DNA from 3 places in the Oerskovia sp. Root22 genome. Region 3 is predicted to be linked to each of the others. Evidence: predicted binding sites of a transcription regulator. Region 3 holds the regulator's gene; each other region holds the start of a gene.
The links. Region 3 encodes HspR, which represses chaperone genes until heat shock. Its sites were predicted from a motif close to AAGTTGAGTCNNNNNGACTCAACTT; they were not measured.

Region 1: clpB (ATP-dependent chaperone ClpB) is a predicted target of HspR. The motif match lies at 2,969-2,993, and genes of this name have one in related genera.
Region 2: ASE15_RS16340 (Hsp20/alpha crystallin family protein) is a predicted target of HspR. The motif match lies at 6,649-6,673, and genes of this name have one in related genera.

Annotation. Positions count from the first base shown of each region.
Region 1 is NZ_LMIL01000011.1:371,151-381,442, reverse strand. Features, by position in the region: gene ASE15_RS17075 (CAP domain-containing protein) at 1-96, opposite strand, end outside; gene clpB (ATP-dependent chaperone ClpB) at 300-2,918, opposite strand; gene ASE15_RS17065 (hypothetical protein) at 3,204-3,800, shown strand; gene ASE15_RS17060 (alpha/beta hydrolase) at 4,017-4,976, shown strand; gene ASE15_RS17055 (hypothetical protein) at 5,077-5,421, shown strand; gene ASE15_RS17050 (cation diffusion facilitator family transporter) at 5,429-6,454, opposite strand; gene mnhG (monovalent cation/H(+) antiporter subunit G) at 6,499-6,948, opposite strand; gene ASE15_RS20485 (monovalent cation/H+ antiporter complex subunit F) at 6,945-7,400, opposite strand; gene ASE15_RS17035 (Na+/H+ antiporter subunit E) at 7,397-8,089, opposite strand; gene ASE15_RS17030 (Na+/H+ antiporter subunit D) at 8,086-9,660, opposite strand; gene ASE15_RS17025 (Na(+)/H(+) antiporter subunit C) at 9,657-10,211, opposite strand.
Region 2 is NZ_LMIL01000011.1:191,903-202,194, reverse strand. Features, by position in the region: gene ASE15_RS20465 (DUF1524 domain-containing protein) at 1-1,013, opposite strand, end outside; gene ASE15_RS16365 (organic hydroperoxide resistance protein) at 1,201-1,623, shown strand; gene ASE15_RS16360 (SDR family oxidoreductase) at 1,707-2,345, shown strand; gene ASE15_RS16355 (hypothetical protein) at 2,473-4,524, shown strand; gene ASE15_RS16350 (bifunctional 2-polyprenyl-6-hydroxyphenol methylase/3-demethylubiquinol 3-O-methyltransferase UbiG) at 5,077-5,652, shown strand; gene ASE15_RS20940 (excalibur calcium-binding domain-containing protein) at 5,801-6,595, shown strand; gene ASE15_RS16340 (Hsp20/alpha crystallin family protein) at 6,713-7,132, shown strand; gene ASE15_RS16335 (SDR family NAD(P)-dependent oxidoreductase) at 7,387-8,232, opposite strand; gene ASE15_RS16330 (hypothetical protein) at 8,420-9,352, opposite strand; gene ASE15_RS16325 (hypothetical protein) at 9,544-10,292, shown strand, end outside.
Region 3 is NZ_LMIL01000001.1:477,122-487,413, reverse strand. Features, by position in the region: gene ASE15_RS02025 (hypothetical protein) at 7-258, opposite strand; gene ASE15_RS02020 (NUDIX domain-containing protein) at 359-889, shown strand; gene ASE15_RS21725 (cold-shock protein) at 1,097-2,026, shown strand; gene dnaK (molecular chaperone DnaK) at 2,423-4,303, shown strand; gene grpE (nucleotide exchange factor GrpE) at 4,300-4,929, shown strand; gene ASE15_RS02000 (DnaJ C-terminal domain-containing protein) at 5,168-6,178, shown strand; gene ASE15_RS01995 (heat shock protein transcriptional repressor HspR) at 6,258-6,752, shown strand; gene ASE15_RS01990 (DUF1540 domain-containing protein) at 6,960-7,268, shown strand; gene ASE15_RS01985 (hypothetical protein) at 7,395-8,162, opposite strand; gene ASE15_RS21720 (sigma-70 family RNA polymerase sigma factor) at 8,381-10,292, shown strand, end outside.

The DNA of each region.
Region 1 (10,292 bases), on a different contig from region 3:
GGCACGGCGCCGACGCCTGGCCGCGCGCGACGGCGAGGACGCGATCTCCTCGGCACGGCGGCGGGCGGCGCGGGTCTGCGGAAGGTGGTCGGGCACGGGAGAGTCCGGCAGCACGAATGACCTTCCGTCGAGGGAACGTGGGCTGATCGTCCAGTATGCCCGTTCCGTGGGAGCGAGACCAGGCTGTGCACGCACGAAGGCCCGGCCCCCTCAGGGGACCGGGCCTTCCACGCACGAGGCGAGCGACGCCGTCGGGCAGGAGGATCCCCCTGCCCGACGGCACGCACCTCACCGGGGCGTCACTGCTGGACGCGGAGCTCGAGCCCTTCGCCCTCGACCTGCGAGCGGTCGACCACGATCGTGTCGCCGTCCGCGATCTCGCCCGCGAGCAGCTTGCGCGCGAGGCGGTCGCCGATCTCGCGCTGCACCAGGCGGCGCAGCGGGCGTGCTCCATATGCGGGGTCGAAGCCCTCGAGCGCGAGCCACTCGCGTGCCCCGGCCGTGACCTCGAGCGTCAGACGACGGTCCGCGAGCCGCTCGCCGAGCCGGTCGACCGCGATGTCCACGATCCGTCCCAGCTCGTCGAGGTTGAGCGGGTCGAAGATCACGACGTCGTCGAGCCGGTTGATGAACTCGGGCTTGAAGCTCGCCCGCACTGCCGACATGACGCCCTCACGCTTGGCCGCGTCGTCGAGCAGCGGGTCCACGAGGAACTGCGAGCCCAGGTTCGACGTCAGCACCAGGATGACGTTGCGGAAGTCGACCGTGCGGCCCTGGCCGTCGGTCAGGCGACCGTCGTCGAGCACCTGGAGCAGGATGTCGAACACCTCGGGGTGCGCCTTCTCGACCTCGTCGAGCAGCACGACCGAGTACGGCCTGCGCCGCACGGCCTCGGTGAGCTGGCCGCCCTCCTCGTAGCCGACGTACCCCGGAGGGGCACCGACCAGGCGCGAGACGCTGTGCTTCTCGCTGTACTCCGACATGTCGATGCGCACCATGGCGCGCTCGTCGTCGAACAGGAAGTCCGCGAGCGCCTTCGCGAGCTCGGTCTTGCCGACGCCCGTGGGGCCGAGGAACAGGAACGAGCCCGTGGGGCGGTCGGGGTCGGCGACGCCTGCGCGGGAACGTCGTACGGCGTCCGACACCGCGGCGACCGCAGCCTTCTGCCCGATCAGGCGCTTGCCGATCACGTCCTCCATGTGGAGGAGCTTCTCGGACTCGCCCTGGAGCATGCGGCCCGCGGGGATGCCGGTCCACGCGGACACGACCTCGGCGATCTCGTCCGCACCGACCTTGTCGGCGATCATCGGCGCCTGGGGCGGCGCCGTGGCGGACTCGTCGCTGTCGATCGACGCCTCCTCCTGCTCGGCCGCCTGGAGCTGCTCCTGGAGCTGCGGGATCTCGCCGTACTGGATGCGCCCTGCGGTCTCGAGGTCGCCCTCGCGGATGGCCCGCTCGACCTGGACGCGCAGCTCGTCGAGCTTGGCGCGCAGGTCGCCGACGCGGTTGTGGCCCGCCTTCTCGGCGTCCCAGCGCGCGGTCAGCGCAGACAGCTCCTCGCGGCGGTCGGCCAGGTCGGCACGCAGCTTCTCGAGGCGCTCGCGCGAGGCGGGGTCGTCGGACTCGGAGAGCACGACCTCCTCCATCTCGAGGCGCGTGACGGCGCGCTGGAGCACGTCGATCTCGATGGGCGACGAGTCGAGCTCCATGCGCAGGCGCGACGCGGCCTCGTCGACCAGGTCGATCGCCTTGTCGGGGAGCTTGCGGCCCGTGATGTAGCGGTCCGAGAGCGCGGCGGCAGCCACGAGCGCCGAGTCGGCGATGGTCACCTTGTGGTGCGCCTCGTAGCGCTCCTTGAGCCCGCGCAGGATCGCGACGGTGTCCTCGACCGAGGGCTCGCCCACGAAGACCTGCTGGAAGCGGCGCTCGAGGGCCGGGTCCTTCTCGATGTGCTCGCGGTACTCGTCGAGGGTCGTCGCACCGACCAGGCGCAGCTCGCCGCGGGCGAGCATGGGCTTGAGCATGTTGCCCGCATCCATGGCGCCCTCTCCGCCCGCGCCCGCACCGACCACGGTGTGGAGCTCGTCGATGAAGGTCACGACCTCGCCGTCGGAGGACTTGATCTCCTCCAGGACGGCCTTGAGCCGCTCCTCGAACTCACCGCGGTACTTGGCGCCCGCGACCATGGCCGCGAGGTCGAGCGAGATGAGCTTCTTGCCCTTGAGCGAGTCGGGGACGTCGCCCGCGACGATGCGCTGGGCCAGCCCCTCGACCACGGCCGTCTTGCCGACGCCGGGGTCACCGATCAGGACAGGGTTGTTCTTGGTGCGCCGGGACAGGACCTGCACGACGCGCCGGATCTCCGAGTCGCGCCCGATCACGGGGTCGAGCTTGCCCTCGGCCGCGGCCGCGGTGAGGTCCTGGCCGTACTGCTCGAGGGCCTTGTAGGTGCCCTCGGGGTTGGGGCTCGTGACGCGGCCCGAGCCGCGGACCGCGGGCAGGGCCGAGCGCAGCGCGTCGGCGCTCGCCCCGGCGTCCGTGAGGATCTGCGCGGCGGGCGAGGAACCTGCGGCGATGCCGATGAGCAGGTGCTCTGTCGAGACGTACTCGTCCCCCATGCCCTGGGCCTCCTTCGAGGCCAGGTCGAGGGCGGTCGACGTCGCGCGCGACGCCGTCGGCTGCGCGACGGCCGATCCGCTCGCGGTGGGCAGCGAGACGAGCGCCGCGCGCACCTTCTGGCCGATGGCCTGGGCGTTCGCGCCCACGGCGTCGAGGAGCCCGACGGCGACGCCGCCCTCCTGCGTGAGCAGTGCGGCAAGGAGGTGGACGGGTTCGAGCTGGGGGTTGCCGGCGGCCGAGGCGGTCTGGATGGCCTCGCCGATGGCCTGCTGGGACATGGTGGTGAACTTGGTGTCCATGGGGTCTCCGGTACTTCTGGGGTCTGGGTCTACCTGGATCAACGCGACCAAACTTGAGCGTATTCCACTCAAGTCTGTCCGTCATGTCGGCAACTGTGTCTGACGGCTGCCGTACCAGCCGGTGGTTCCCCTTTTCTCGTCCCGTGATCCACGGGATGCTGGGGGCGTGACTACACGACGGCTCGAACCTTCCGCCACCCTCGCACCGGACCGCGGCGACCGCACGACGGCACCGGCCCACCCGGGAGACCAGCTCTCCTCCGACCTCGCCACCGGGGGTGCCCTGTGAACCTCGCACTCGTCGCGATCGTGGTGATCGTGCTCCTCGGGCTCGTCGTCATCGGGCTCGTCACCTGGCTGCTCCTGCGCCCCCGCAAGGCACCCGTCGCCCAGCCGTACGGGCACGGCGCCCCCGTCGAGGGGTACCCGGCACAGCCTCCGTACCCCGGGCAGCCGTCGTACCCGGCGCAGCCTCCGCACGCGGTCGAGGCCGGGGCCCAGGCCGTCCCGGTCGACCAGTACGCACCGCAGGAGACCCCGCCGGCCCCGCCCGGACCGCCTGCGCCGGCAGCCGGGCAGCAGTTCGCACCGCCGCGCGCGCCGGCCCCGCAGGTTCCCGACGCGCCCGCCTCCGCGGTCCCGCCGGCCGCACCGGTCGCACCGGTCGCACAGCCGGAGGCGCCGGCGCAGTACGCACCGCCGGCTGCCCACCCGCAGCCCGCGCAGACCTGGACGGCCGAGGTCACCGAGCCCTGGACCGAGCAGGCCGACGACTCCGAGCTCGACGAGACCACACGCCTGCGCGAGGACCTCCGCCCGGCACCGCCCGCGGCGCCTGCTGCTCCTCCGGCTCCGCCCGCGAGCCCCGCACCACCCGCCTGATCCGCGGCTCCCGTCCGGCGAGCAGGGCGGGAAGCTCCCGCTCGCGAGGCGGGAGCGACCGCGCGAACCCGGTCGTACCGACCGAGGGCAGCCCTCTCGGAAGGGGCTTCAGGACGAGCGAGGCACGCCTCCTCGCTCGTCCTGACAGGGCACCCCGCAAGGGGCACAATGGCGGCACCGCGATACCGCCCGAGTACGCGGGCGAAGGGCTGCACCATGACGAACGGCTGGCACCAGGACGTCCTCGGCCCCGAGTGGGTCGCCCGCACGCTCGACCTCCCCGACGGCGACACCGCGACGCTCGTCCGCAAGGCGACGCCTCCCGCGGGAGGCGAGCGCCGCCGTCGGGCCGTGCTGTACGTCCACGGGTTCGTCGACTACTTCTTCCAGGCCCACCTCGGGGATGCTTTCGAGGACCACGGCTACGCGTTCTACGCGATCGACCTGCGGGGCTACGGCCGCTCGCTCGCGCAGTGGACCGAGGCGGGCAAGGACCCCAACATGGTCGACGACCTGAGCGTCTACGCCCAGGACCTCGACGCCGCGGCCGCCACGATCCGTGCCGAGGGCCACGACGAGCTCGTCGTCGTGGGGCACTCGACGGGCGGTCTCGTCACCAGCCTGTGGGCCAACGCGCGACCGGGCAGGATCGCCGCGCTCGTCCTCAACAGCCCGTGGTTCGACCTCAACTCGAGCTGGTTCGACCGCGTGGTCTCCACCCGGGTGATCGACGTCGTCGGGCGCTTCGCCCCTCGCCTGAAGGTCGGGTCGCTCGACGACGCCTACGGGCAGGCGCTGCACGCCGGCACCGGAGGCGAGTGGGACTACGAGCTGGGCTGGAAGCCCCACGAGGGCTTCCCCGTCCGGGCCGGCTGGCTGCGCGAGATCCGCCGCGGGCACGCGCAGATCGCGCGCGGGCTGCACATCGGGTGCCCCGTGCTCGTCCTGACCTCGACACGGTCCGGCCCGAACAAGGGCTGGCACCCCGAGGTCATCACCACGGACAGCGTCCTGGACGTCCAGCACATCAAGGACCGCGCCCCCGGGCTCGGCGACGACGTGACGCTCGTGGAGATCGAGGGCGGCGCGCACGACCTGGTCCTGTCCCCCGAGCCGGCGCGCAGCGCGTTCCTCGACGAGGTGTTCGGCTGGCTCGACACGCGGCTGCCCGGCTGATGCGCGGCCGCCCGGATGCGCGCTCCTCGTGCCGGCTGATGTCGCGCCTCGTCCCCGGTCGGTCGATGGTGAGCAGGTCGATGGTGAGCAGGGGGACTCGATGAGTGGGATGAGTGGGCGGACACGAGCGGCGCGCAGCGGGTTCCGCAGCGGGTTCCTCGTCCTGACGTTCACGGCGACCTTGACCGCCTGCGCGCCTGCGGGCGACCTGGGCTTCTACAACTCGAGCGCAGGGGACGTGACGGTCTCGACCGGGGACGAGGAGTTCGAGGTCGCCTCCAGCGAGGGAGCGGTCCTGCTCGACTACGGCTGCACGCCGGGCGACATCACGATCGAGCTCTCCTCGGGGCAGGTCGTGGTGGTCTCCGGGCCTGTGTGCCCAGAACAGCAGGTCGTCATCCGCGACGACGAGGTAGACCTGGAACCCGCACCGGGCCGGACCTAGCCGAGGATCAGGCGAGGTCGCGCCGGCCCGGCTCGTCCGACGGCACGAGCGACCGCTCGCTCGCCGGGGACACCGAGATCACGGCCCCCGCGATCACGGGCGCAGCGGTCGCCCGACGCTCGAGCGCGTCGATGCGCTCGGCGACCACGTGCTCGTCGTCGTCCCCCACGAGGTCGACGCTCGCGACCAGGTAGAGCGAGCGCGGACCCACGTACTCGAGACGCAGGTAGGTCACCCGGTCGACCTCGGGGTCGGCCAGCAGCTCGCGCAGCGCGGCGTCGCGCGTCGCGGCCCCCGCGGGCTCGCCCACGAGGAAGCGCCGGTTGCGGTCGATGAGGATCCACGAGATGACCCCGAGGATCAGGCCGACGACGATCGAGCCGATCGCGTCCGGGACGGGCGACCCCGTGACCTGGTGGAGGAAGATGCCCACGAACGCGACCACGAGCCCCATGAGCGCCGCGGCGTCCTCCGCGAACACGGCCCGCAGCGTCGGGTCGGACGTGACCAGGACGTGCTGGAGCAGGTCTCGCTCGGCCGCCTTCGCCCCCTTGCGCGCCTGCCGGTTCGCCTGCAGGAACGAGACCCCCTCGAGCACGAACGCGACGCCGAGCACCGCGTACGCGATCCCGAAGTCGTCGGCCGGCTCAGGGTGCACGAGCTCCTGGATGCCGTGCGTGATCGAGACCCCCGCGCCCACCGCGAACAGCCCGAGCGCCGCGAACATGGACCACACGTACGCCTCGCGCCCGAACCCCAGCGGGTGGTCGTGGTCCGCGGGCTTGCGCGACCGCTTGTTCGCGAGCAGGAGGAACACCTCGTTGCCCGTGTCGGCCCACGAGTGCACGGCCTCCGCGACCATCGAGGCCGAGCCCGTGATCACCGCGGCGCCCGACTTGGCCACCGCGATGAGCAGGTTCGCGCCGAACGCGACGATCACCGTGAGCGCGCTCTCGGCGTGCTCCTCGGTCTTGACGACCCGGGGGCTGTCGGCGACGGGGGTGGTCGAGGGCGGCTGGGACGACGAGGTCATGTAGCGGGTCTATCACCGGACCCGGCGGGGCGCGCGGGGACAGGTCACCCTCGGCGGGTGTCCCCGTCCCCCTCGACGGGCCGGCCGTCCCCCTCGGCGTCGGTCGCGGCCTGCGCCGCGTCGCGGTCGGCCTCGACCTTCTCCCGGTCTGCGGCCTCCTGGTCGGCCGTGAGGTCGTCGAGCACCAGCAGGTCCGGACGCACCTTCCCGGTCCGGTAGCCCGCGCGCCCGACCATGTGCGCCGCGACGGGCGACGTCATGAGCTGGAAGATCACGACGAGCACGAGCATGCCCACGGCGGACCAGCTGCGGATCCGCAGCGCGAGCGCGATGAGCACGAGGATCAGGCCCAGCACCTGGGGCTTGGTCGCGGCGTGCATGCGTGCGAGCAGGTCCGGGAACCGCACGACGCCCACGCCCGCGGCGAACGCGAGGAACGCCCCGCACAGCAGGAAGATCGCGGCCAGGACGTCGGCCACCACGGTCCAGCTCATGAGCGTGCCTCCTCGGGTCCGGTCGTGCCGTCGACCTCGGGGGCGGCGGCGGGCTCCGCCTCCGCGAGGTCGTCGGGCTCGTGCTCCGCGCCGTGCTCGGGGTCGGCAGCCATGTCGCGTTCGTCGTCCTCGGCCGCGAGCCGCTCGGCCTCCTCGGCCGCGATCTCCTCGCGGGTCTTGATGCGTCGTTCGCCCTCGGGCTCGACCGACGCGAAGCGCGCGATGGTCACGGACCCGACGAAGCCCACGAGCGAGAGCACGACGAGGATCGGGATGGTCTCGGTGCGCCGCGACCAGGCGGCTTCGAGCGCGATGGTGCCGACGAGCGTGGTCGTGAAGACGTCGAGCGCGATGGTGCGGTCGAGCATCGACGGCCCCTTCTCGGCACGCACGACGGCGAGCGTCGCGGCCGATGCGAGGAGCACGGCGCAGATCAGGACGACGACGATCATCGCTTCCCCTCCCGTCGGTCGGTACGTCGATCGGTCCGGCGTGCAGCGTCGTCGGCAGCGTCGCCCGCCCCGCGCGTGCCCGACGGCGCCGCTCCCGCGGGCACGGACGGCTCACCCGGGTGGTGGTACAGCCCGGCGGCCTTGAGCTCCTCGTTGGACGCGAACGCGCGCAGCACCCGCGCCTCGAGGTCGAGCGTGTCCTGGCGGACCTTGTCGGCGCCGCCCGCGGCGTCGAGGTCGAGCACGTGCAGGTAGAGCATGCCCGTGAGCCGGTGCGCCTCGATGACGAGCGATCCGGGCACGAGCGAGCTGAGCTCGGCCGTGATGGTCATGTAGATGTCCGAGGGGTTGCGGAGCCTGACACCGACCACGGCCCCGTGCGGGGTGTGGTGGAAGCGGAAGGCCTGCATGCTCACCTGGAACGAGGCGACCACGAGGTCGGCGACGAACCGGGAGACCAGCACGAGCAGGGGCCAAGGACGGACCGTCCCGCTCGTCGCGATCGACGGCAGCGGCATGAAGGTGATGAGCAGGCTCGCGATGATCACGCCCGCGATGAGGTTGCCCCACGAGAGGTCGCCCCAGAGCATGACCCACACGACCGTCAGCCAGGCAACGGTCCGCCACTGCGCGGTGAGCCGGCCGAACCAGCCGCCCGCGAGCGGTCCTCTCCGACGGTGCAGGCTCATGAGTCCTCACCTCCCTGCTGCTCTTCCTCGACGAGGTCGCTCGACACTCCCTGCCCACGCCCCGAGTCGTCGGGGAACACCGCGTCGACGTACGTCGAGGGCTGCATGAGATTCCCTGCAGCGCGCTCGGCGTACGAGTAGAGGGGGCCCGCGGCGAACGTGAGGGCCAGACCGAACGCGACGAGCGCCGTCGTGGGCCCGACCATGCCGCGCGGGGTGCCCGTCGACGGAAGCTCGACTGGTGCCGTCTGCCAGAACGCCTTGTTCCATGCCTTGACGATCGCGTAGAGCGTCAGGAGCGAGGTCACGACGCTGCCCACGACGAGCGCCCACGTGAGCGGCGTGCCCTGGGCGACGCCCTCCTGGAGGAGGCCGACCTTGCCGAGGAATCCGGACAGCGGCGGGATGCCCGCGAGGTTCATCGCGGGGACGAAGAACAGGATCGCGAGCCCCGGCGCGATCTTCGCGAGGCCGCCCAGCTTGTCGAGCGACGTGGATCCGCCCCGCCGCTCGATGAGCCCGACCACGAGGAACAACGTCGTCTGCACGGTGATGTGGTGCACGACGTAGAAGATCGACGCCGCCATCCCGGCCTCGGACGCCATCGCGATGCCGAAGATCATGTAGCCGATGTGGCTGACCAGGGTGAACGACAGCAGACGTTTGATGTCGTTCTGCGCCACGGCGCCCAGGATCCCGATCACCATGGTCAGCAGCGCGAGCCACATGAGCACGGTGTCGAGGCGGTTGTCGGGGAACAGGAGCGTCTGGGTGCGGATGATCGCGTAGACGCCGACCTTGGTGAGCAGCCCCGCGAACACTGCCGTGACCGGGGCGGGCGCCGTCGGGTACGAGTCGGGGAGCCAGGCCGAGAGCGGGAAGATCGCCGCCTTGATCCCGAACGCGAGCAGCAGCAGGAGCTGCAGCGTCATGCGGACCCCGGGGTCCACGTCCGGGAGCCTCTCGGCGAGCTGGGCCAGGTTGACCGTGCCCGTCGCGGCATAGGTCAGCGCGATCGCGACGAGGAAGATGACCGACGAGAGGAGCGCGACGACCACGTAGATGGACCCGGCGCGGATGCGCTCGCCCGTCCCGCCGAGCGTCAGCAGGACGTAGGACGCGGCGAGCAGGATCTCGAAGCCCACGTACAGGTTGAACAGGTCGCCCGAGAGGAACGCGTTGGCGACGCCCGCGGCCAGGACCAGGTAGGTCGGGTGGTAGATCGAGACGGGGGCCTTGTCGTGCCCGTCGGCCACGCCCTGCCCCAGCGAGTAGAGCAGGACGCACAGCAGCACGAAGCTCGAGACCGTGAGCATGAGCGCCGAGAGCCGGTCCGCGACCAGGTCGATGCCGACGGGCGCGGCCCACTCCCCGACGTCGACCACGATCGGGCCGCTGTCGGCGCCGATGAGCAGCCCGATCGAGGCGGCCAGGACCAGCGTCAGCGCGGCGACCGAGATGATGTGCTGGGCGCGCGGGTGACGCCACAGCGCAAGGGCGAGGCCCGCCGCGAAGAGCGGCAGGACGACGGGCAGCGGGACGAGGGTCGCGAAGCTGTAGGGGAAGGTCATCGGCCCTCACCTCCTCCGGTGCCCGGTCTGCCCTGTCTGCGTGCCGCCTTGTCCGGCCCAGGACGGTTCCCGTCGCGCGCGTCGGTCTCCCCGTCCCCGTCGCCGTCGGTCTCGTCGTAGACCTCGGCGGCCTCGTCGTCCAGGGTGGCTCCGCTCTCCTCGGTGTCGCTGTCCTCGAACGCCGGGGCGTTGCGCGCGGCGTGGCGCGCGACGCGGCGGTCCTCGAGGTCGTCCTGCACCTCGTCGTGGCCGTGCAGCTGCCACGACCGGTAGGCCATGGCGAGCACGAAGGCCGTGAGGCCCAGGGTGATGACGATCGCGGTCAGGACCATGGCCTGGACGAGCGGGTCGCTCATCTGGGCCGGCTCGGTCTTCCCGATGATCGGTGCGCCCCCGGCCCGCCCTCCGGCGACGAGGAACATGAGGTTCGCGCCGTTGCCGATGAGGATGAAGCCGATGAGCACGCGCGTCAGGCTGCGCTCGAGGAGCAGGTAGACACCCGTGGCGAACAGGACGCCGATCGCCAGGACCAGGACGAGGCTCGGGGTCATGTCGATGCTGTCGGTGGTCCGCGCGACCTCTGCGGGGTCGATGTCGGCTGCCGGCAGCAGGAGCGGCGCGAGCAGGTGGTT
Region 2 (10,292 bases), on a different contig from region 3:
TACCGGCTCTTGACCGCCACGACCTGCGCCGAGTACCCGCACCAGATGTCGCGGTCGGGCGGGAGCCACGTCGCCACGTCGCCGGCACCCTTCTCCTGGTTGAGCGTCCCGTCGGCCGCGACGAGATTCAGGGGGTCGTTGGCGAACGCTTCGCGGGTGGCAGCATCCCACCCCTGCGCACCCTTCTGCCACGCGTCGGCGAGCGCAACCACGTGGTCGATCTGGATCAGGCCTGAGGTCTCCTGACCACGCTCGAAAATCATCTCGAGGCCGCTGTACGGCTCGACGAGGCGCCCGCTCAGGACCACGCAGCCCGAGGTGCCGGGCTTGAGCACCACATCGGTCAGGTCCCGCCGGAGGATGTCGTTGCGGGTGTCGCACCCGTTACGGTCCACGTCCGACCATGCCTGTCCGAAGAGCTCACGGTCGTACCCGGTCAGAGGAGCCCGTCCATCGACCTGAAGGGTTGCGAGCACCGAGAGCCACCCCGCACCGGTCGTGGGTGGGCCGTCATCGTCTGCGGGCGGATCCCCGGTTCCCCCCTGTCCCGGGGTCGGTACCAGGTCGGGCGGCGCTTCGGGCTCATGGATCGGGGCGACATCCTCTTGCGTGACCGAGGGCGCAGGCGAGCCGCCTCCTGCCACCTCGGCGGGCCCGTCCGGCGACGGGCGGCCCACCACGAGAGTTGCGGCCCCGGCGATCAGGATGGCGCCGGACACCCCGAGGAGTGCGCGCCGACGCCAGGTCGAGCGCGTTGTCAGACCCGGTAGGTCCGCACCAGTGCGCGGGCTGTCGTCGAAGAGGGCGCTCGGCGCCCCCACCCCGCCGTCGGGTTCGTGGTCGGTCGACGTACGCTCCGACCAGTCGATCAGTGGCGGCGGCGCGTCGTGGAGATCGAGCAGCGGCCGTGTCTCATCGGTCCAGGACGATCCGTCCCAACGACGCTCGACCATCGGCGTCTGCGGGTCGACATACCAGCCCGCGACCCGCTTGGGTCGCGGCGTCAACCGCATGTCGATCGATGGGGGTCGAGAGGCTGCACCTGGGGTCCCTCGGTGAGAAGTACGGGGCCTCCACGGTACCTGGGGACGGGCCTCCGGTCGGACGTCGCTGCGCCCTGGGCGAACCGACCACGCACAGTTGCCCGGAGCGACATACGTTCGAGGGGTTCGTCCGTCAGCCGACCCTGGAGGTAGCACGATGAAGGTTCTCTACACCGCCGAAGCACTCGCCACCGGAGAGGGCCGCAACGGCCACGTCCGCTCGACCGACGGGCGGGTCGACCTCGACGTCGCCGTGCCCAAGGAGATGGGCGGCAGCGGCGACGGGTCCAACCCCGAGCAGCTCTTCGCCGCGGGCTACGCGGCCTGCTTCCACTCGGCCCTGCTGGGCGTCGCACGCCAGCGCAAGGTCTCGGTCGCGGACTCGGCGATCGGTGCGAGCGTCTCGATCGGGCCGCTCGACGCCGGCGGCTACACGCTCGCGGTGCACCTCGAGGCGAGCCTGCCCGGCGTCGAGCGCGCCGTCGCCCAGGAGCTCGTCGAGGCAGCGCACCAGGTCTGCCCGTACTCGAACGCGACGCGAGGCAACATCGACGTGACCGTGGCGGTCGTCGAGGAGTAGCCCGCCCGATCCCCCAGCAGGCGACCCGCGCCTCCTCGGTGCACCGTGGAGGGAGCACCGCACCCGATGAACCGAGGAGAACCATGAACGTCGCCCTGATCGGAGCCCACGGCAAGGTGGGCCGCCTGCTCGTCCCGATCCTCACGGACCACGACAACGCCGTGAGCGGGATCGTGCGCCTCGAGTCGCAGCTCCCGCTCGTCGAGGAGCTCGGCGGGACGCCGGTCCTGCTCGACATCGAGCAGGCCTCGACCGAGGAGATGACCGAGGCCCTGCGCGGGCACGACGCGGTCGTGTGGTCCGCGGGCGCCGGCGGCGGGGACCCCGAACGGACCTACGCGATCGACCGGGACGCCGCGATCCGCTCGATGGACGCGGCCGCGGCCGCAGGGGTCTCGCGCTACGTCATGGTGTCGTGGATCGGCTCGGTGCCGGACCACGGCATCGCGAAGGACAACAGCTTCTTCCCGTACGCCGACGCCAAGCTCGCAGCCGACGACCACCTGCGCGGCACCGACCTCGACTGGACGATCCTGGGCCCCGGAACCCTGACGAACCACGCGGCGACCGGCACGATCGACGTCGACGCCGAGAACGGCGAGACGTCGCGCGGCAACGTCGCGCTGGTGGCCGCGCAGGTCCTGCGGTCCCCCTCGACCGTGGGTCAGTTCATCCGGTTCGTCGACGGCGCCACACCCGTCCTGGAGGTGTTCGGCCGCTAGCAGTCGCCCTGCCGATCCCTCCCTGCGCGCCTCGTCCGCTCCCGTCGCCCCCACACCACAGCACCTGCGCCCCGACGTGGGCGCCAGCCGTTACGGTGTGCCCCACGGCATACGAGGAGGTGAGCACGTGGTCAGACGCAACAGGACGAAGGAACGGGCCAGGGCGGGCTCTTCCCCGGCGCCCGGCAGCGCTCCGGACGGCCCCGCGGGCGACGCTCCGGCCCCACGCCGCGGGGCTCCCCGCAGGCCGCCGTCCGGCGCGCGCTGGGTCACCGACGTCGAGGGCGCACGGGTCCTCGCCGCGCACCTCCTGACCCCGGGCCGTCCCTGGCCCGTGGTCGCGATCTCGGTCGCCGCAGGGCACGACGCCCCCTATGTGGACCTCGACGGCCTGCTCGAGGAGGTCTCGGGGCTGGCCGAGGTCGTCGTCCTGCCCACGGGCGACGCCTCATGGGCGTTCTCGGCCGTGATGCCCCCCTCGACGCAGGTCTACGGCGGGGCTGCGCGCGTCTACCCGGTCGACCACGAGTGGGTCGGCCTGCCGCGGCGCAGCAAGCTGCGCTTCGCCTACTCGGACGCCGACGCACGGCGCCTGCACGACCACCTCACGCACGACACCCTGACCGCGGCCCTCAGTGCGGGACTGCTCGGGACGTCGCACGACCCCGACGCGCCCCTCGTCGAGGGCACGGTCCGGTCCATCCTCGGGCCGCGCGCGTTCGTGACCCTCGACGACGACTCGCTCGCGAGCATCGCCGAGGAGCTCACCGTCCCGGGGGTCTCGCTCGCGCGGCTGCTGGTCGTCGGGCAGCGGGTCGCAGGGACGCTGGACCGGGAGAGCCGCCGGCTGGACGTGCGCGGTGCGCTCCTCGTGCCCGACGGCGCCACGTCACCGGGCGAGGACACGCACCTGGGCGGGTACGCCGTCGGGCAGGTGGTGCTCGCCGACGTGACCGCGGTCGCCCCCGCGACCGTGCACCTGCGGCTCGTCCCCGGGCTCGAGGTCGTCGTGCCGCGCGACGACGTGACCGGGAACCCCGCCGACGAGCTGACCGACCTCTTCACCATGGGTGAGGTCGTGCTCGCGCGCGTCGTGTCGACCGCGCCGTGGCGGCTGCGGCTCGACGACGTCGACGACGACTCCGACAGCGACGACGCACCGGTGCCCGCCCCGAGCCTGCTCGACGGCGGCCCGCCGTGGCTCGTGCTCCCGGACCTCAGCCGCCCGGCCCCGCCCCGGTCGCTGCCCGTGCTGCCGCCGCTGCGCCTGCCCGAGCTGCCCCCCGAGGCGGGATCGGTCGAGGGGCCGCCCACGGAGATGCTCACGGAGGCGCCCACCGAGGTGCTCACCGATGCCGAGCAGGGCACCGCCGAGCCGGGGCCTAGCGCCGAGGGCGGGCTGCGCCGTCGGACCCCGCTGGACCTGATCGCCAACGCGCCGCGACGCGACGCCCCCGCTGCGCCCTCCCGGGGAGCGCTGCGCGACATGAGCCTCGCGCTCGAGGCGAGCCGCACCCGCGCCCGCACGCTCGAGGCGGACCTCGCTGCGGCGACCGCCGAGGTCGGGCTGCTGCGCGCGTCCGCGCAGGCGACCGCGGTCGAGCTCGGCGGGCTGCGGTTGCGTGCGGCCGAGCTCGACCGGGACCTGGCCGAGGCCCTCACCCGGGCCGAGAACTTCCGCACCCGGTACCGCAAGGCCGACCTCAGCCGGCAGCAGCTCAAGAAGGCCGAGAAGGCCGCGAGCCACGGCGGCCCGGCCCCCGACGACGGCGCGGTCTTCCTCGACCCTGTCGAGCAGTTCCGGTTCGAGGTCCAGCTCGCATGGGTCCGGCGCGTCCCGGCTGCCGAGAAGGCGAGCAAGCCGCTCGCGCCGTACGCGCTCGGGGACAGGTTCCTGCCGTCGCTCGCGACGATCGAAGGCGTCTCGCGGGCCAAGGTCGTCGACGTCGTGGTCGAGGTGCTGACCGGGGACGCCGAGCACATCGCAGGCCGCGAGCTGCACCCGCTGCGCGTCAACGAGGGCGGCAGCAGCCCCGCGATCGTGCGCGAGGACGGCGCGACGTGCTGGCGGGCCTCACTCCAGAGCAAGCGTGCGTCGGCCCGCAGGCTGCACTACTGGAAGCGCGGGGACCGGATCGAGCTGTCGCGCGTGGTGCTGCACGACGACGTGGAGCCGTAGGGGTTCCTTTCCGGGTCGGTGCGGGGCTGGTGATCCTGATTTGGTACGGCGGCTGGTGCCGAGGGCTCGGTGGTGCCGGGTGGTGCGTGCCGAGAACGAGGTTGCGGTCGTTATGGAGCTGTTGGCGAACTCAACCTCGTGCTCGACTGCACGGAACCTCGTGGTCGGCGGGTCGTCGGTCCAGAAAGCCGGCAGCGGGGCCGGGCGGCGTGGGCAGCGGGTCGTTCCTGTCCGGCCGGCGCCGTCGGTCCCGGCCGCTGAGACCCCGTCGCCCCGGACCTGGACCGCTGCCGACAGCGGTCGCCGCAGAGGTACGGTCGAGGCTCGCGCCAGGTCGGCCGGTCAGCCGGCCAGCCGGTCAGTCAGCCAGCCAGTCAGCTGATTCGTCGGACCGTCCCGCCGGCCCTGGACGCGCCCGCCGACCCGACCGGACCGCCAGACCTGCCCGACCTCTCCACCCGCACGGCCCGTCCGACCCATCACACCCCCGCCCGACCCCGAGGAGCACCGGTGAGCAAGGCCAACCCCACGCGCTGGGAGCAGAAGACCGCCATGAATCCCGCGCACTCGACGTGGTACGTCGAGCGTTTCCGCGCGATGGCTGCGCAGGGCGCGGACCTCGCGGGCGAGGCGCGGCTCGTCGACGCCATGCTCCCGCGCGGGGCCCGGATCCTCGACGCCGGCTGTGGCCCGGGTCGCGTGGGCGCCGAGCTCGCGGCGCGCGGGCACACGGTCGTGGGGGTCGACGTCGATCCCGTCCTCATCGAGGCCGCCGAGACAGACCATCCCGGCTCGACGTGGCTCGTCGCGGACATCGCCGAGCTCGACCTGCCCACGATGGGGGTCGACGAACCGTTCGACCTGATCGTGTGCGCCGGGAACGTCGTGACGTTCCTGGCGCCGGGGACCGAGGTCGAGGTGCTGCGCCGTTTCCGGGCCCACCTGGCACCGGGCGGGCGGGCCGTCGTCGGGTTCGGCGCGGGGCGCGGCTACGCGTTCGACGCCTTCTTCTCCGACGCCGCCGAGGCCGGGCTCGAGGTTCAGCTCACGCTGTCGACGTGGGACCTGCGGCAGTTCACCGAGGGCGGCGACTTCCTGGTCGCGGTCCTGGGAGCACCCCAGGCCTGAGCACGCGGCAGCGTCCGCGGCGGATTTCACCCGGCTGCGGATGCTGCCCCGCCGCAGCCGCTCCCCTACCCTCCGGGGTAGTCGGCCGATGGACGGCCGTGCTCGGCACCGCCACCGCGCGTGTGCCACCTCGACGAGGAGCAGTGCCATGAGCGCTCGTTTCAACCCGCCTCCCGGCTGGCCCGTCCCGCCCGCCGGATGGATCCCCGACTCGACCTGGGAACCCGATCCCAGCTGGCCGGCACCTCCTGCCGGGTGGCCGATGTGGATCGACGACACGGTGACCGAGCCGCGCGAGGAGACGATGCTCCTGCCGCTCGCGGGACTCTCGAGCGTCGGCCCGACCACCGGCGCTCGTCAGGACAACCGCACCCGGCGCATCGTGCTCATCGCCTTCCTGTGCCTCGCGTTCCTGGTCCTCGGCCTCCTCCTCGGCAAGGGCCGAGCGGGTGCGCAGCTCGCCGCCGCCGAGACCACGCTCGAAGAGGTGCAGGCGGAGCGAGCCCGCGTCGAGGAGGACAAGGCGGAGCTCCTCACGTCTCAGGAGGACCTCACCGCGGCCCAGGCGACGGTGACCGAGCGGGAGGGTGCCGTGGGGACCAAGGAGGCCGAGCTCGTGACCCGCGAGTCCGCTGCAGCGGCCGCGGAGACCGACCTGCAGTCTCGCCTGACCGTGGTGGAAGGCCGGGAGAGCGCGGTCGCCACCGCCGAGGCCGACCTCCAGGCCCGGAGTGCGGCAGCAGGTCGCTCGGGGACCTCGTCCAGCACCCCGAAGGAGACGACGCAGGACGCCCCGGCGGGAATCGTCGGCGGGGGCGGCGGCAACGTCTCGTACGCGAACTGCGACGCGGTCCGAGCGGCGGGCAAGGCACCGATCCGCGTCGGCGAGCCCGGGTACAGCAAGAAGCTGGACCGCGACGGCGACGGGGTGGGCTGCGAGTAGGCCGAGCCCCGCCCCACGGGCGCGGTCGTTCGTCCAGGGCGAACGCGGTTCCGGAATTGAGCGTGGGTGACTCAAGTTGTATCCGTCAGAGGTTCCATCACGACTGAAGGAGTCACCATGACGACCACCCTGACCACCCCCGCCCCCACCTTCGACCGCGCCCTGCGCGACCTGCTCACCGCCCGACCCGTGGCGGGCGTCCCGGCCCACGCCGACGTCTTCCAGGACGGCGACGACCTCGTCGCCCGCTTCGACCTGCCGGGCATCGACCCCGCGCAGGACGTCACGGTCGAGGTCGAGGGCCGCAAGCTCGTCGTGCGCGGCGAGCGCAAGGACGAGCGGGCCGAGGAGACCGAGGGCCGCCGTGTCCGCGAGGTCCGCTACGGCGCGTTCCACCGCGTCGTGACGCTCCCCCAGGCCACCAGCGCGGACGCGATCAGCGCCCGGTACGACGCAGGCGTCCTGACCGTCACCGTCGCCGGCGTCTACGCCGGCACGACGCCGCAGCGCATCGAGGTCACGACCTCGGCGTCCTGACGGTCCTCCCAGCCTCCCCGTCGCAGGTCACCCCCCTTCGGCCTGCGGCGCGGTGAGATCGACGGGCCCGGTTGCGAGAGCACCGGGCCCGTCGTGCTGTCCGGGGACGCGCGGCGCTCACGAGCATGCGGTCGGCGTCACTCGAGCATGCGGTGGGCGTTCATAACGCGGACGAAACCGACGACAACCGCATGGTCGGCACCGAAGGGGTGAGGCCCGATCCGCCGAGGTCCAGAGCCCAGAGGCCGCCTCCGTCAGGCCGCCGTCCCCGGCTCGTCGGCCCCGGCCACCATCTCCACGCTCCGGTCCCAGAGCTCGGCCGCGAGCCGCGCGTCGCCCACGAGCGGGTGGGTCGTCGCGATCTTGCGCTTGACGTAGTAGTTCCCCGGCTCCCAGTCGACGCCCGGGGTCGTCGTCGCGAGCCAGACCAGGGTGTCGGCCCCCTTGGCCGACGACGTGAGGAAGCGGCTCAGCACGGTCTGGTACATGACCCGCATACCGCTCGTCGACGTGGCCGCGAAGTTCGTCGCGACCACGCCCGGGTGGAAGGCCGCGGCCGAGATCCCCGACGCGCGGTACCGGCGGTCGAGCTCGCGCGTGAACAGGTTGACCGCGAGCTTGGCGTTCCCGTACGCGGCGTTGGGCGCGTACGACCGCTCGGCCTCGAGGTCGTCGAGGTGGAAGTCGCTGAACAGGCGGTGCGCGGCGCTGCTCGTGCTGATGACGCTCGCGTGGCTCTCCTCCAAGCGGTCGAGCAGCAGCGTGGTGAGGAGGAACGGCGCCAGGTAGTTCACCTGGAACGTCAGCTCGTGGCCGTCCTCGGAGACCTGGCGGTCGGCCATGATGCCGCCCGCGTTGTTCGCGAGGACGTCGATCCTCTCGTAGCGCTCGCGCAGGTCGGCGGCGAGCGCCCGCACCTCGGCCAGGCGCGCGAAGTCGGCCACGAAGAAGTCAGCCCCGACCTCCCCGGCCACCGCGGCGGTCTTCTCGGGCGAGCGCCCGACGACCACCACCCGGTGCCCGTCCGCCGCGAGCTGCCGGGCCGCGGCCGCGCCGATCCCGTCGCTCGCCCCGGTGATGACGATGGTCCTGCGTGCCATGTGCTGCCTCGCCTCGTGTCGTGCCGCCGGCGCTCGTCCCGGCGCGCCCTCGCCGTGCGGCCGGCCCTCGCCCACCACGCGGTCCCCTCGGAGCGTAGACCGCGCGCGGGAACCGGACCGCGTGACGGCACGGACCGCCGCGTCTCCCCTCCCCCGTCGCCCCGGAGACGATCGCCGCCCGGGCGACCTACGCCGTCGGGCCCTCTGCGCGTGCGAAGCGTTCCCGCAGCCCCAGCGCGGCCGACCGCCACGACGCGGCGCGCTTGATCGTCGCGCCCATCTCGCCCTCGTCGACCGGGACGTGCACGACCCGCACCCCCCGCTCGGCCGCGAGCGCCAGTATGGCGTCGGTCGACTCGGGGAACGCGAGCTGCAGCAGGACGGACGTCGTGCACGCCTGCCGCTCGCCCTCGCCGAAGCGACGCTTGTAGACGATCTCGGTCACGGTCCGCCGGGTGAACAGGTCGCGTTCCGCGACCTCCTCGGGCCCCTCCTCGGTGTCGTCGTCCGAGGTGTCGCCGACCTCGAGGAGGCGCGCGACGTCGTCGGGCAGGGGCACGACCGCCAGGTACAGCGACACGAGCAGCTCCGAGACCTTGCCCAGGACCCAGCCGCGCCCCGGCAGGCGCGGGATCACGCTCAGGTACTGCGCGAAGTTCGCCTCGAGCGCGTCAGCCGACAGGCTCGACCAGGCGGGGTGCGTGCGCAGCTCGATCACACGGTCCCAGTCGACCGCGTCGCCGTCGAACCCGACCTCCCGCGGGCCCACGTGCACGGCCCCGAACCGGTCGAGCAGCTCGAGGGGCTTGGTCGCGAAGCGCGGAACGTACGGGACCTGGCGCACGAGGCCCGCTGCCGAGGCGTCCCAGTGCGCGGTGAGCGGCAGGCCCGGGCGCGGATAGACGTCCAGGGCGCGGCCCACCCAGCCCGCGACCAGGTCGTCGAGCCCGGGCTTCGCGGGGGTGTCCGCGAGGCCCGACGGCGGCGCTCCGGTCGGGTCGGCGGGTGCAGCGGAGGCGGTGGCTGGGTCTGGCGAGGCGTCGGTGTCGGTGGGGGCCGGGTCGGCTGCGACGTCCGGTGCCGAGGCCGCGGTCGAGCCGAGCGATAGGTCCTTGTCCACGGGCTCCCCTGGGTCGGCGGCGATCCGCGCTCCCGGGCCGTGTGCCCGGTGCGCTCGACTCCGGAGACTATCGGAGGTGCCGAGCATGCGGTTGTCGTTCCACGAGCATGCGGTTATCGTCCGATCCGGCCTGATCCTGGACGACAACCGCATGCTCGGCACGGCCTGAGGAACGGTGCGACGCTGGACCGATGAGCGAGGACCCCGCGGCGAGCGGCGAGCAGGCGGTCGATCACCTGTTCGCGCTGCCTCTCGACGAGTTCGTCGCGGCCAGGAACGTCGCTGCCAAGCAGGCCACCGCGGCGGGCGACTCCGTGGGCGCGGCCCGGCTGCGCGGGCTGGCCAAGCCGACCGTCGCGGCGTGGGTCGTCAACCAGGTCGCCCGCGCGCACGGGCAGGCGATCGACGACCTCGTGGCGCTCGGCGACGAGCTGCGCGCCGCGACCGAGGACCGTGACCGCGCGCGGCTCACCGAGCTCGACCGCGAGCGCCGACGCCAGGTCGACGCCCTGGTCGCCGAGGTGTCGTCGGCAGGCGTGGGCGGCAGGTCGGTGTCGGGCGAGGCGGCGCGCCGGCTCGGCGAGACCCTCACCGCGGCGGTCATGGACCGCGACGCCGGGGCGCTCGTCCGAGCCGGGCGACTCACGCAGGCGCTCCAGTACGTCGGGTTCGGGATCGTCGACGAGAGCGGCGAGACGGCCGACGTCGTGTCGTTGAGCGCCGAGCGCGAGGCCCGGAGGGGTTCCGGTGCGCGGCGTCCTGCGGCTGCGGAGCCGCCGGGACGCGCCGGGGAGCCTCACGTCGAGGCGCCCGCCGACGCGTCGTCCGACGGCGAGCACCCGGGATCGGATACCGCCCTGGACTCCGCCGAGCGCATGGTCGCCGAGGCGGCCGCGGACATCGACCGGCTCGAAGGTCGCCGCGACCAGGCCGCCGACTC
Region 3 (10,292 bases):
TGGCTGTCAGGGCGCGTCGGTGGCTTTCGCACCCGAGCGGTGCAGGGCCGCCACGACAGCTACGCCCGCGATCGTCAGGACTGGCCCGAGCACGAACGCCGCTACCTCCGCGGGCATCAGGCGACCGACGGTGTGCCCCTCGTCCGCGGCGACGCCCTCGACGTAGCCGGTGTAGGCACCCGCGGCGAACAACAGTGCTCCCACGACGATCGCGAGCCAGCACAGGACGAGGACGCCCCGTCGCAGACCTGGAGCCATGTCGTCTTCTCCTCGCTCGAACCGGCAGCTGCGGGAACCGTAGCGCAACAGCGAGATCCGCCGTCGGGAAGGTCTGGAGTGCCGCTGCGAGGATGCGTGGATGGCTGACGCAGAGACGTGGGACCTGCTCGACGACCAGGGCAGTCCCGCCGGGGAGGTGCACCGCCGAAGCGACCCGGGATGGCCCCTGGGCCGCTTCCACCTCATGGTGGCGACGTGCGTCGTCCGGTCCGACGGCCTGGTCCTGCTGACACGTCGCGCCGCGACCAAGACCTTTCCGTTTGCGTGGGAGATCCCCGGCGGCAGCGTGCTCGCGGGCGAGACCGGCGCTCAGGCGGCCGTGCGCGAGGTGCGCGAGGAGACGGGGCTCGTGATCGACGGCGAGTCCCTCACGCGGGTGGGCAGGGGGCTGCTGCCCACTGCGTTCCTCGACGTCTACGTCGCGGCCGTGCTCGGTCGCCCGCGGCTGGTCCTCGACCCGGCCGAGGTCGACGACGCCGCGTGGGTCAGCTGGGCCGAGGTCGAGGCGCAACGCGCCTCAGGAGGGATGCCTGCGCCCTGGGTCGGGAGCTTCGCCCCGCTCTGGTCGGAGCTCACGCGGGTTGTCGCGGAGGTGGCAGGCCGAGGGTGAGCCGCCAGACCACCGAGGCACGACCGGTCCACGAGCCCGTCAGTGGTGCAGGTCGATCGGGGGAGGGGCGCGGTGGTGCGTCGGTCGTAGCCATGGCCGCACGTTCGTGCCTCGACCGGGTCGAGGGTCAAGGAACCCAACGGTCGGCGGTTCCGTCCGGGGGGACAATAGGTGACAGCAATGTCTGCCGAGATAGAGGAGCCCCAAGTGCCCCAGGGAACAGTCCGATGGTTCGACGCCGACCGAGGCTTTGGCTTCATCGACCTCGGGAACGAGGCCGAAGACCTGTTCGTGCATGCGTCCGAGATCGTCGGTGACGACGGACCGAGGCTGCTCCGTGAGGGGCAGACCGTCGAGTTCGAGATGGGCGAGGGGGACCGTGGGCCCCAGGCGCGCCGCGTCCGTGTCACGGGCGACCGCGCCGCAGATGCGCCCATGGGCGTGCTCGGTACCGTCAACTGGTACGAGCCGACCAAGGGATACGGGTTCGTCACGCCCGACGACGACCGCACCGAGATCTTCGTGCACAGCTCGGCGATCGTCGGGGGCGGTGTGATCTCGGAGGGGCAGCGTGTGGCGTTCCTCGTCGTCGACGGGGAGAAGGGGCCGCAGGCCGACCACCTGCTCCCGCTCAGGGCCGAGGCCGCACGGCCCGCGTCAGACGGCGCGGACGGCACGGTGTCCTGGTACGACGACATCAAGGGCTTCGGGTTCATCGCTCCCGACTCGGGAGGCGACGACGTCTTCGTCCACGTCAAGGCGCTCGGCTCGGGGCTGACCGAGCTCTCCGAGGGCGACCGCGTGACGTATGACGTCGTCGACGGCGACAAGGGGCCGAACGCCCGCAACGTGCAGCTCGCACGCGGCTCCGGGGGCGGGCACGGCGGCATGGACCGCGGACGGCCGGGCCGTCCCGCCGCATCCGGCGGACCCGTGCGCGGCGGCGAGGGCACGGTTGCGCGCTACGACGAGGAGCGTGGTTTCGGTTTCATCACCCCCGATGACGGGGGCCTGGACCTGTTCGTGCACGTGTCGGTCGTGCGGGGTGACGAGGTCCTGGAGGAGGGCGACCGGGTCCGGTACAAGGTGCGCCAGAGCGACCGGGGACCGCAGGCTGACGCCGTCGAGCTGGCCTGAGCCAGGGGCGGGCGCCGCGAGCGAGGGGATGAGCGGCTCCAGGCGACCGGCCCCCTCGAACGACCACGGTGACCACCTCTCGCCGTGGTCGTTCGCGTGCGACACGATCTGCGTCGCCTCCTGGACGAGCCGTTCGACCCTGGGAATACTCCCCTCCAGGCCAAGGTTGAGCCTAGTGGACTCAAGTTCACGCCCCCGCCGCTTGCGCAGCGGCACGGACCGGCATAACTTGAGTGAGGACGACTCAACCGGCAGCCGGGTGGCGACACCCATCACCGGGCAGGGGAAGGTCCGGGCGAGCGCGCCACGACGCGCCGTCGGGCAGTGAACCGCCACGGGCTGCCGATCGAACGACACACACGTAGCAGCACACAGCAACACAACGGAGGCACGAACATGGCACGAGCGGTCGGAATCGACCTGGGCACCACCAACTCGGTGGTTGCCGTCCTCGAGGGTGGGGAGCCCACCGTCATCGCGAACGCCGAGGGCGCTCGCACGACCCCGTCGGTCGTCGCGTTCTCGAAGACCGGCGAGGTCCTCGTCGGCGAGATCGCCAAGCGTCAGGCGGTCACCAACGTCGACCGCACCATCACGTCGGTCAAGCGCCACATGGGCACCGACTGGTCGGTCGAGATCGACGACAAGAAGTACAGCGCGCAGGAGATCTCGGCGCGCGTGCTCGGCAAGCTGAAGCGCGACGCCGAGGAGTACCTGGGCGAGCCCGTCACGGACGCGGTCATCACGGTCCCGGCGTACTTCAACGACGCTGAGCGCCAGGCGACCAAGGACGCCGGGCAGATCGCGGGCCTCAACGTCCTGCGCATCGTCAACGAGCCCACCGCCGCCGCTCTGGCCTACGGCCTGGAGAAGGGCAAGGAGGACGAGCTCATCCTCGTCTTCGACCTCGGTGGTGGAACGTTCGACGTCTCCCTCCTCGAGGTGGGCAAGGACGAGGACGACTTCTCGACCATCCAGGTGCGCGCGACCTCGGGCGACAACCGCCTCGGTGGCGACGACTGGGACAACCGCATCGTCGAGCACCTCATCCAGCAGGTGAAGAACAGCTCGGGCGTCGACCTGTCCAAGGACAAGATCGCGCTCCAGCGTCTGCGTGAGGCTGCCGAGCAGGCGAAGAAGGAGCTCTCGTCCGCGACGAGCACCAACATCTCCATGCAGTACCTCTCGATGAGCGAGAACGGCCCCATCCACCTGGACGAGAAGCTCACGCGCGCTCAGTTCCAGCAGATGACGCAGGACCTCATCGACCGGACCAAGGCGCCGTTCCACGCCGTCATCCGTGACGCCGGCATCTCGGTCAACGACATCGACCACATCGTGCTCGTGGGTGGTTCCACCCGCATGCCCGCCGTGACCGAGGTCGTCAAGGAGCTCACGGGCGGCAAGGAGCCCAACAAGAGCGTCAACCCGGACGAGGTCGTGGCCGTCGGTGCCGCGCTGCAGGCCGGTGTCATCAAGGGCGAGCGCAAGGACGTCCTCCTGATCGACGTCACCCCGCTGTCCCTGGGCATCGAGACCAAGGGTGGCGTGATGACCAAGCTCATCGAGCGCAACACGGCCATCCCGACCAAGCGCAGCGAGGTCTTCTCGACCGCCGAGGACAACCAGCCGTCGGTGCTGATCCAGGTCTTCCAGGGTGAGCGCGAGTTCGCCCGAGACAACAAGCCGCTGGGCACGTTCGAGCTCACGGGCATCGCCCCGGCCCCGCGCGGCCTGCCGCAGATCGAGGTCACCTTCGACATCGACGCGAACGGCATCGTCCACGTCGGCGCCAAGGACCGCGGCACCGGCAAGGAGCAGAAGATGACCATCACCGGTGGCTCCGCGCTGCCGAAGGAGGACATCGACCGCATGGTCAAGGAGGCCGAGGAGCACGCGGCCGAGGACAAGAAGCGTCGCGAGGAGGCGGAGAACCGCAACCAGGCCGAGGCGTTCGTGTACTCGACCGAGAAGCTCGTCGCGGAGAACAAGGAGAAGCTCCCCGCTGAGGTCGTCACCGAGGTCGAGGCCGACATCGCGTCGGTCAAGACGGCGCTCGAGGGCACCGACGCGGAGGCCGTGAAGTCGGCCCACGAGAAGCTCCTGGCCTCGAGCCAGAAGATCGGCGAGGCGCTCTACGCCGCGGCGGAGCAGGAGCAGGCCGCGGGCAACCAGGGCGCGGCTGACGCCGACGCCGCTGCGGCCGCCGGTGCTCCGTTCGCGCCCGACGAGGACATCGTCGACGCGGAGATCGTGGACGAGGACGACAAGAAGTGACGAGCGACGCCCAGGGCCCCGAGGAGCTCGGCTCCGAGGACCAGCCCTTCCACTTCACCGACAAGCGCAAGGTGACCCCGGAGGGGCAGCCCAAGGAGGCTGCCCCCGAGGGGGCCGGCTCGGCAGGTGACGACGCCGAGAACGACCCGCTGGCGGGGCTCGACTTCGAGCCCACCGGTGAGGCCGGGGACGACGCAGCGCTGCTGGCTGCGCAGTCCGAGGCAGCTGCCCACCTCGACGCCCTCCAGCGTGAGCGGGCCAGCTTCACCAACTACCGCAACCGGTCGCTGCGTGACCAGGAGGCCGCGCGCGTCAAGGGCGTCGAGGACGTCCTGGCCGCGCTCCTGCCGGTCCTCGACGACATCGACCGGGCCCGCCAGCACGGCGAGCTCGACGGACCGTTCGTCGCGATCTCCGACAAGCTCGACGCGAGCCTCGCAAAGTTCGGCATCGAGCGGTACGGCGTCGTGGGCGAGGAGTTCGACCCGAACGTCCACGAGGCGCTCATGCACCAGGTGGACCCGCAGGCCACGTCGGCCACGGTCAACATGGTCATCGAGCCGGGCTACCGGATCGGCGAGAAGGTCGTGCGCGCCGCGCGCGTCTCGGTCGTCGGACCGGAGTAGGACGGTCGTGGGCGCCCGGTCCTCCGGGGCCGGGCACCCACGTTCCCGGTTGCCCGACGACGGAGCGCACCTTCCACGCGAAGGTGACGCTCCGCCGTCGGGCAGGCCGGGAGAGCAGGTCCCCGGGACCTGACGCACGACAGAACGACAGAACGAGCGAACGACTGAACGAACACCAAGACTTCAGAGAGCAGACGACCACCGGCCCGCGGCCGGTGACACCACGAGAGGAGGCGCCTTGACCGGTCAGGACTGGATCGAGAAGGACTTCTACGCCGCGCTCGGCGTCCCCAAGGATGCCGACGACGCCGCGATCAAGAAGGCGTACCGCAAGCTGGCCCGCACCTACCACCCCGACCAGAACCAGGGTGACGCCAAGGCCGAGGCGAAGTTCAAGGAGATCGGCGAGGCCTACGCGGTCCTCTCCGACGCCGAGCAGCGCCAGCAGTACGACGCGATCCGTGCCATGGCCGGCGGGGGCGCCCGCTTCTCCGCAGGAGCCGGTGGACCGGCCGGCGGGGCCGGAGGGTTCGAGGACATCTTCGGCGGCATGTTCGGCGGCGGCGGTGGCGGGGGAGGCCGCGTGCGGTACTCCACGCAGACCGGCGGAGGCGGAGGCTTCGAGGACATCCTCGGGTCGATGTTCGGCGGCGGGGGAGCCCAGACCGGGTTCCGTCCCAACGCGGCAAGGCCGCAGGCCGGTGCCGACGTGCACTCGTCCGCGACGCTCGGCTTCCGGCCCGCCGTCGAGGGCGCGACCGTCACCGTCTCGACCGAAGGCCGCACCGTCACGGCCCGCATCCCTGCCGGTGTGCGCGACGGCCAGAAGATCCGCCTGCGTGGCAAGGGGCGTCCGGGCGTCGCGGGCGGAGCGCCGGGCGACCTGGTCATCACGGTGCACGTCACGCCGCACCCCGTGTTCTCGGTCGACGACAAGCACAACCTGCGGCTCACGGTCCCCGTGACGTTCGCCGAGGCAGCGCTCGGTGCGACCATCGAGGTCCCGACGCTCGACGGCAAGCCCGTCAAGGTCAAGGTCCCCGCGGGCACGCCGTCCGGACGCACGCTGCGCGTCAAGGGCAAGGGCGTCAAGACCGCCAAGGCCACCGGAGACCTGCTCGTCACGATCCAGGTCGTCGTGCCGCAGAAGCTCTCGAAGGCCGCCAAGGAAGCGGTCGAGCAGCTCGCGGCAGCGACAGACGGCGAGAGCGACGTGCGTTCGGACCTGTTCGGACGCGCCGCGGAGTAGCAGGACCCGCGCTCGACGAGGCCCCCGCAGGCCTCGTCGAGCGCCACCCCCCGAGAGCAGAATGGTGAGAGGAGGACGCATGGTCAGGAAAGAGTCCGGAGCGGCAGCGGCACAGATGCCGTTCAACGCGTACGACGACGCCCCCGTGCTCGCCATCTCGCAGGCGGCGGCGCTCGCCGGGATGCACCCGCAGACGCTGCGCCAGTACGACCGGCTGGGGCTCGTGACCCCGCGCCGCACCATGGGGCGCGGGCGCCGGTACTCCCAGCGCGACGTCGCGAAGCTCCTCGAGGTCCAGCGGCTCTCCCAGGAGGAGGGCGTCAACCTCGCCGGGATCCGCCGCATCCTCGCGCTCGAGGAGCAGGTCGACCGGCTCGAGTCCCGGCTCGACGCGCTCTCGGCGCGGCTCGAGGGCGGGCGAGTCTTCGCCGCGGGGGTCAGCGGCGACGTGGTCATGGTCCCGCGCGGCCGACGGGTCCGGCGAGGCAGCCCGGAGGACGCCGGACGAACCGTCGCAGGGCAGGACACGGAGACCCGGGCACTCGTCCTCTGGCGGCCCGGGCGCGGGGACTGACCGCGCCGAGACCCGCGACGCGACGCGGGAAATGCCGGGCCGAACGCGAATCTCTTCGCATTTACGCGCGGTTCGTGTGACGTAAAATTGGCGGAATTCCGCCGAAGTGAGTGAGGCCTTGCTTCCTATACAAGGGCTGCATCAAGGAATACCGTGAAGGAAATGCACGGTTGATCTGCCCCTGTCCCTTGAGCAAGGAGAAGTCCCATGAGCAGCCTGATGGAGTTGCCCCAGGTCGTCGAGTGTTCGATCGACGGCTGCGGATACAACCACGAGCACGGCTGCCACGCCGGTGCCGTGACGATCGCCGCCCACGGCGGCGAGGCCGAGTGCGCCACGTTCATCCCGCTCACGGCCAAGGGCGGCCTCGAGAAGGTCATCGCCCACGTCGGCGCCTGCCAGCGCGGGGAGTGCGCCCACAACGAGTCGCTCGAGTGCAACGCCTCCTCGATCCGCGTCGGAGCCGGCCCCCTGGGCGCCGACCACGCGGACTGCCTCACCTACGCTCCTCGCTGAGCGAGTCCCGACCCCTCGCGCAACGTCCCCCCTCGCGCGTTCCCCCTCGACGCCCTGCTCGTCCCTCGCCGGACGACGGGCGTCGAGGTGTTTCCGGGGACACGGCGCCTCGAGGAGGAAGGTCTCTCAGCGCCCGAGCGCCTGGAGGAGCGACGCGGCTCCCGCGTGAGCGGTCGGGAGCGGCTCGACCCAGACGCGCGGAGGTCGCCGGAGCACCGCGGTGACGCCGTAGGAGAGCGCGGTGCGCTCGATCCGGTGCCGCAGCTCGGAGCGCACCGGCTCGAGGTCCGCGCCGCGCTCGCACAGCGCGGCGTAGACGCCCCCACCGAGCGTCGCGACGGGATGGCCCGTGCCGAACACCTCGGTGAAGATCTTGCCCATCGCGGCCGCGCGCGCGACCTTCTGCCAACCGTCGATCCGGTCGACCGCGACGTCCACGAGCAGCAGGCAGTGGGTGCGGGACGCGGGGCGTCCGCTGCGCTCGCCCGCGCCGTACGTCTCACGCAGACGCTGCACGAGGTACTCGGGGGTGGCCAGGCCCGACCGCGGGTCGGTCGTGAGCGGGACCAGGAGGCTCGGCTCGTTGCCGCGGACCCATCCGGTGCTCAGGGCGCGCAGGGTGTCGAGCTCGGGCTGGGTGCCCCAGGCGCCGAACAGGCACGCGAGGTCGTCGATCGTCTCGCCCATGCTGATGCCGACGTGCCCCCGAGCCTCACCGAGCCGGTCGGCGGCAGGGGCCGTGGGGCGTCCGTCCGTCAGCGCCTCGGCCAACGCTTCCACCGCAGGGTGGTACCAGTCGCCGGGGCGCAGCCAGACGGAGTCCATGCTCGCCGCCTGCCACTCGGCGAGCAGCGAGTCGACGGCTGGCTGGGGGTAGCCAGGTCGTAGGTCCATACCCATGAGACCCCTCAGGCCGACACTCATGACGCGATACCGACCGAGCACTTTGGTTTCATCCGCTCGGAGGTCCGGGCGGTTCGCGAGGATCGCCCCTGCGAGGATAGGACAAGCAGCGCATATCGCCCGTGAGACGTTGAAAACACTGGGGTTCGTGACGTCTACTATGAGCGAGAGGAGCCTCAACTGCACGAGGCGCAGTCAGGGGCGAGGGAATGACCCAGGTCGAGACGTACGCGGACGGCGCTTCGACGAGCGACGCCGAGCTGATCACCGCCGTGCGCGGTGGCGACCACTCCGCGTTCGGTGCACTCTACGAGCGGCACGCCGCTGCCGCCCGTACCGTGGCGCGCCAGTACGTCCACTCGACCTCGGACGCGGACGACGTGGTGTCCGAGGCGTTCGCCAAGGTCCTCGGCATCCTGCAGACCGGCGGGGGACCGGACGTCACGTTCCGTGCCTACCTCTTCACGGTCGTCCGCCGCCTCTCGTACGACCTGGTGAACGGAGTCAGGCGCACCCAGCCGACCGACGACGTCGAGACCTTCGAGACCGCGTTCGGCCCCATGGCCTCGACCGAGGACCCGACCCTGCAGGGTTTCGAGCGGTCGATCGTGACCAAGGCCTACCAGGGCCTGCCCGAGCGGTGGCAGGCCGTCCTCTGGTACACCGAGGTCGAGGAGATGAACCCGGCCCAGATCGCGCCCCTGCTCGGGCTGTCGGCCAACGGAGTCTCGGCCCTCGCCTACCGCGCGCGAGAGGGGCTGCGTCAGGCCTACCTCCAGCAGCACCTGACGGGAGCGGCGAGCGAGGGGTGCGAGGTCGTCAACCCGCTGCTCGGCTCCTACGTCCGGGGAGGGCTCGCGAAGCGGGAGAACGCCAAGGTCGACGCGCACCTCGAAGGCTGTGGCGAGTGCCGAGGGCTCGTGCTCGAGCTCGGTGACGTCTCGCACGGCATGCGTGCGGTGATCGCGCCCCTGGTGTTCGGGGTCGCGGGACTCGGGCTGGTGGGGCACGCGCTCCCGATCGTCGGCGGCGGTGCCGTCGCGGGCGGAGCCGGTGCGGGAACCGGGGCCTCGGCGAGCGCCTCCGGGACGACAGCAGGTACCTCCGGTGGTGCCGCGGCAGGGGGGAGCAGTGCCGTCGGGGCCGGGGGAGGCGCAGCGGCGACGGCCGGAGCAGCCGGTGGAACCACGGCCGCGGGTGCCGGGGCGGGCGGGGCCGTGGGAGCCGCAGCCGCCGCCGGTGCGACCGGTGCCGTGGCTGCCGGATCAGGGGCGGCCGTGGCCGGTGCGACAGGGATCGCCGCCTTCATCGCAGCATCACCGCTGGTCGCGGCGGCCGTCGGCGTCGTGGCCATCGCGGCTGTCGGCGTAGGCGTCGTCGCGGTGAACGGTGGATTCTCGTCCGACACGCCGCCCAGCGCGGGTGCGAGCCCGGACCCTTCCCAGTCTCCGACCGACACGCCGACCGGATCTCCGACGACAGCACCCACGCCCCCGAGCGCGGACCCCACGTCCCCCGCCAACCTGGCGCCGCTCGAGGAGGACGGCACCGGCTCGACGCCGCTGACCGCGGGCGGGAACACCGGCGGGGGCGCGGGCGGGACCGGCGCTGGCACCGGTGGCGACGCGGGTGGCGGTACGGGCACCGCCGGCGATCAGGCAGGGCCCGGGACGACCGTCCCGGCGACGCCCCTCACCCCGGTCGATCCGGTCGATCCGGTGGACCCGGTCGATCCGGTCGATCCGGTCGACCCGGTGGACCCGGTCGATCCCGCTCCGGCCACGCTCGATCTGGCCTTCGCGCCACTCCAGCTCGCTCCTCGCGACCCTGAGGATCTGACGCTCACGGCGTCGAACACCGGTGGGACGTCCGCCGAGGAGGTCGTCGTCGACGTCACGCTCCCGGCCAACGTCTCGGTCGTGAGCTCCACGGTCATTGCCGGGCGGGGCGTGGTGCCCGCCCTGAAGGCCGCGGCGCTCCCGTGCGGCACGGCCGTGCCTCAGGGCGACGGGACCTCGCTCGTGACCTGCACGGTCGGCGTGCTGGCGCCAGGGGAGAACAAGGAGCTGGTCGTCACGGTGCAGGCCTCCCGCGGAGGCACGTACAGCTTCGGTGGCACTG